Regions from separate parts of the Levilactobacillus sp. LN180102 genome, predicted to be linked through region 2. Evidence: a T-box and tRNA genes for the amino acid it is inferred to sense, from the RefSeq annotation. Region 2 holds a T-box; the other holds one or more tRNA genes.
What was found. The T-box of region 2 lies ahead of ACP4IT_RS09700 (valine--tRNA ligase). A T-box ahead of a tRNA ligase gene usually reads a tRNA of that ligase, here a tRNA-Val.
Positions count from the first base shown of each region.

Region 1: it encodes a tRNA-Val, which carries the amino acid that the T-box ahead of ACP4IT_RS09700 (valine--tRNA ligase) is inferred to sense. The anticodon was not compared.

Region 1 covers NZ_JBNIIX010000003.1:160,101-162,344, forward strand. Annotated here, with positions in the region: gene serS (serine--tRNA ligase) at 1-806, shown strand, start outside; tRNA gene ACP4IT_RS03235 (tRNA-Val) at 1,124-1,196, shown strand; tRNA gene ACP4IT_RS03240 (tRNA-Leu) at 1,234-1,315, shown strand; tRNA gene ACP4IT_RS03245 (tRNA-Thr) at 1,353-1,425, shown strand; tRNA gene ACP4IT_RS03250 (tRNA-Gly) at 1,452-1,523, shown strand; tRNA gene ACP4IT_RS03255 (tRNA-Leu) at 1,534-1,619, shown strand; tRNA gene ACP4IT_RS03260 (tRNA-Arg) at 1,640-1,713, shown strand; tRNA gene ACP4IT_RS03265 (tRNA-Pro) at 1,748-1,821, shown strand; tRNA gene ACP4IT_RS03270 (tRNA-Pro) at 1,850-1,923, shown strand; gene ACP4IT_RS03275 (CtsR family transcriptional regulator) at 2,128-2,244, shown strand, end outside.
Region 2 covers NZ_JBNIIX010000016.1:17,308-19,551, reverse strand. Annotated here, with positions in the region: gene tpx (thiol peroxidase) at 105-614, shown strand; T-box leader at 638-851, shown strand; gene ACP4IT_RS09700 (valine--tRNA ligase) at 918-2,244, shown strand, end outside.

The DNA of each region.
Region 1 (2,244 bases), on a different contig from region 2:
CTAAAGTTTCGGGTAGTCGGTATCTGTATTATCTGGGTGCCGGTGCGCGGTTGGAACGGGCCGTGTACAACTTTTTCTTGGATGAGAATACCAAGGCTGGATTTAAGGAAGTCCTGCCACCTTATATCGTGAATGACGATTCGATGTATGGTACGGGCCAATTTCCTAAGTTCAAGGAAGATGTTTACCAATTAAAGGATGAAGCCATGACCTTGATTCCAACGGCCGAAGTCCCCTTAGTGAACTACTATCGTGACGAAGTTATTCCTGAAGAAGAACTGCCAGTTTGGTTTACGGCCTTGACCCCAGCTTTCCGGTCTGAAGCCGGTAGTGCCGGTCGAGATACGCGCGGACTAATTCGGCTGCACCAATTCAATAAGGTTGAGATGGTGAAGTTCTGTAAACCTGAAAATTCGTGGGCTGAGTTGGAGGCCTTAACCAAGCATGCTGAGAGCCTCTTACAGAAGTTAGGCTTGGCTTACCATGTTATTACCTTGACGACTAGTGATATGAGCTTTACCGCGGCGATGACGCACGATCTGGAAGTCTGGTTCCCTGAACAACAGACTTATCGTGAAATTTCAAGTTGTTCGAACACCACGGACTTCCAAGCACGGCGCGCCCACATTCAATATCGTGATGAGAATGGTAAATTACAATACGTGCATGCGTTGAACGGTTCCGGTTTGGCGGTTGGCCGGGCAGTTGCTGCGATTTTGGAAAATTATCAAAATGCTGATGGTTCCGTCACTATTCCGGATGTTTTAGTGCCTTATATGGGTGGCTTAACTAAGATCACCAAGTAATAAAGATAGCTAAACGGATCAAAATAATTGTCATGACGTCGTTAAATAGGCTGCGTCATGGCAATTTTTGTGTGCTAAGAAAGGTGAGTGATCGATAATTTCACGATATACAAATTTTTTTGCAAAAAAATGCAAAAAAGGACTAGCTTTTTTTTCGCTGGTACGCTACAATATTAAATGTTGTTGAGAGAGTAGTTATTCAGTCCACGAATATTTATTCAAAATATTTCAAATTTCTGGTTGACAAGTTTTCAACGGCATGGTAAATTATAATAGTTGTTTCGAACGAGAGCGGTTAACGTTTTCTGAAGGACTATGGAGGATTAGCTCAGTTGGGAGAGCGTCTGCCTTACAAGCAGAGGGTCACAGGTTCGAGCCCTGTATCCTCCATCGGGACTTAGGTCCTTGGCGTTAGTTCGCCAACGTTGCAGGTGTGGCGGAACTGGCAGACGCGCTAGATTTAGGTTCTAGTGTCTTATGACGTGGGGGTTCGAGTCCCTTCACCTGCATTAACTCAATATTGCAAAATATTTGAAAAAGTATTTTGCCGACTTAGCTCAGTTGGCAGAGCATCTCACTAGTAATGAGGAGGTCGGAGGTTCGAATCCTCTAGTCGGCATGGTAACACAATTTAATTGCCAATATGCGGAAGTAGTTCAGTGGTAGAACATCACCTTGCCATGGTGGGGGTCGCGGGTTCGAATCCCGTCTTCCGCTTTGCCCTTTTGCCGGGGTGGCGGAATTGGCAGACGCACAGGACTTAAAATCCTGCGGTCAGTGATGACCGTACCGGTTCGATCCCGGTCCTCGGCATTTAATTAAATATTTATTATGCACCCATAGCGCAACTGGATAGAGTGTCTGACTACGAATCAGAAGGTTGTAGGTTCGACTCCTACTGGGTGCATTTTTGTTGCTCATGATTAGGTTCATGACATCATCGGGAAGTAGCTCAGCTTGGTAGAGCACCTGGTTTGGGACCAGGGGGTCGCAGGTTCGAATCCTGTCTTCCCGATAACTGACTAACTGTCAGCGAGCTATCTCGGGAAGTAGCTCAGCTTGGTAGAGCACCACGTTCGGGACGTGGGGGTCGCAAGTTCAAATCTTGTCTTCCCGATTTTTTATTGCGACCGTCCCCAACAGAAGTGCTGAAACGATCGACTCCTTACGTAATTGTTTGGATGTCGGTCGTTTTTTTGTTATGATAGTTTACCAGAACTTATTTGGTCCGGGTGCAGTCTAATCCGTTGCATTTTGATGGAAACTTCGTATAATATTAGTCAGCATTAGTCAAATAAGTTTCGCTGAAGGGGGGACGGTAATGGAGAATCAAAATATTTCGGATATTATCGAGTCTTACTTGAAGCAAATCTTGGCTGAGTCACAGCAAGTTGAGATTCGCCGGGCCGAGATTGCCGATCAATTCAATGTAGTCCCA
Region 2 (2,244 bases):
TTGTTTTTCCCATCAAAACGCTTGTTTTTCACCCGTTAAATGCGCGATAATTAGGGCAACGATCGGTGAATGACCGATTAATTAATGTGAAGGGGTTGATCTGCGTGGAAGTTTCAGTGCGCGGCGACAAGATGTCTCTGTCTGGCGACCTGCCAGAAGTGGGGACACAATTACCAAAGTTTAAATTGTTTGATCAAAACGATACCAAGGTGAAGACGGCTAATTTAATCGGCAAAGTAGCCTTAATTAGTGTGGTACCTGACTTGGAAACGCCTGTTTGCACCATGCAGACGCGGAAATTTATTCAACAAGCGGATCATTACCCAGCAGCGAAGTTCTACACCGTTTCTAACAACACCATTGCCCAACAGACGGGGTGGTGTGCAGCAGAAGGTGTTGAAAACATTGATATGTTGTCGGATACTGAATTATCCTTTGGTTATGAAATGGGGTTATACATCCCCAATGCCGGAAACTTAGCACGTTCAATTTGGATTATTGATGATACCGGTAAGATTGTTTACCGTCAGGTCGTCGATGAGCAAACGGATGAACCTAATTATTTAGCCGCAATTGAAGCACTGGAAAAACTGGTTCCACGAGTTGACGTTTAGGTCAATCTTGAGTACACTAAGTAAAACTAGCGTTGAACAAGTCAGTAGCGTGATGACCAACCAATAGAGAGCTGGGAATGCTGGAAACCGGTGGTGGTGATGACGTGAATGTAGCTTGCGAGCTGAAAGGCTGAACTAATAGTAGGCCTTTTCCGGAGCACTCTCCGTTAACAAAGAAGTTAAGTGGGGCATAAATGCCCAATTTAGGTGGTACCGCGAAGACTCTTCGTCCTAATTGATAGGATGGGGAGTTTTTTTGTGCCAGCACACAGCGCTTCTACATTTAGAAAGGACTTGATTTTTATGGCAGACAAACAAATTGATATGCCAACCAAGTATGATCCAACCGCCGTTGAAGCGGGACGATACCAAACTTGGCTAGACGAAGATGTCTTTAAACCTAGTGGCGACCAAAAGGCCAAACCTTATTCGATTGTGATTCCGCCGCCAAATGTGACTGGTAAGCTACATTTAGGCCATGCTTGGGATACGACATTGCAAGATATGTTAATTCGTCAGAAACGGATGCAAGGTTACGATACGCTGTGGTTACCCGGAATGGACCACGCGGGGATTGCGACTCAAGCAAAAGTGGAAGCCAAGTTACGTGAACAAGGTATTTCTCGTTATGACCTCGGTCGGGAGAAATTCGTTGAAAAGGTTTGGGAATGGAAAGACGAATACGCCGACACCATTCACAAGCAGTGGGCTAAGATGGGGCTGTCACTGGATTATTCTCGTGAACGCTTTACGTTAGATGATGGTTTATCAGATGCCGTTAAGAAGGTCTTTGTCACCTTGTACAAGAAGGGCCTTATTTACCGTGGTGAATACATCATTAACTGGGATCCCCAAGCGCGGACAGCTTTGTCTGATATTGAAGTGATTCATAAGGACGATAAAGGTGCGTTTTATCACGTTAAATACCCATTTGCTAACCCAGATGATACGTTTAACGGTCAGCATTACATTGAAATTGCCACGACCCGTCCAGAAACAATGATGGGTGATACGGCGGTTGCGGTGAACCCGGGTGATGAACGTTACAAAGAATTGGTTGGTAAAAAGGTGATCTTGCCGTTAGCTGACCGAGAAATTCCAATTATTGCCGATCAATACGTTGATCCTGAGTTTGGGACAGGGATGGTAAAGATTACGCCAGCACACGATCCCAATGACTTCTTAGTTGGTAATCGGCATAATTTGGAACGGATCAATACCATGAATGACGACGCCTCCATGAATGAGAAGGCGGGCAAGTATGCGGGCATGGATCGGTTCGATGCCCGTAAAGCGATGGTCGCTGATCTTGATGAACAGGGGTTATTGCTGAAAGTTGACCCAATCGTGCATTCCGTAGGGCACTCTGAACGGACAGGGATACAAGTTGAAGCGCGCTTATCAACTCAGTGGTTTGTGAAAATGAAGCCACTAGCTGATGAAGCTATCAAGAATCAACAAGGTGACGATGCCGTTAACTTTGTACCAGAACGATTTGAAAATACTTTTACACAATGGATGGATAACGTCCATGATTGGGTTATTTCACGTCAACTCTGGTGGGGTCACCGGATTCCAGCGTGGTATAACAAGCAGACTGGTGAGGTCTACGTTGATACGAAGGCGCCTA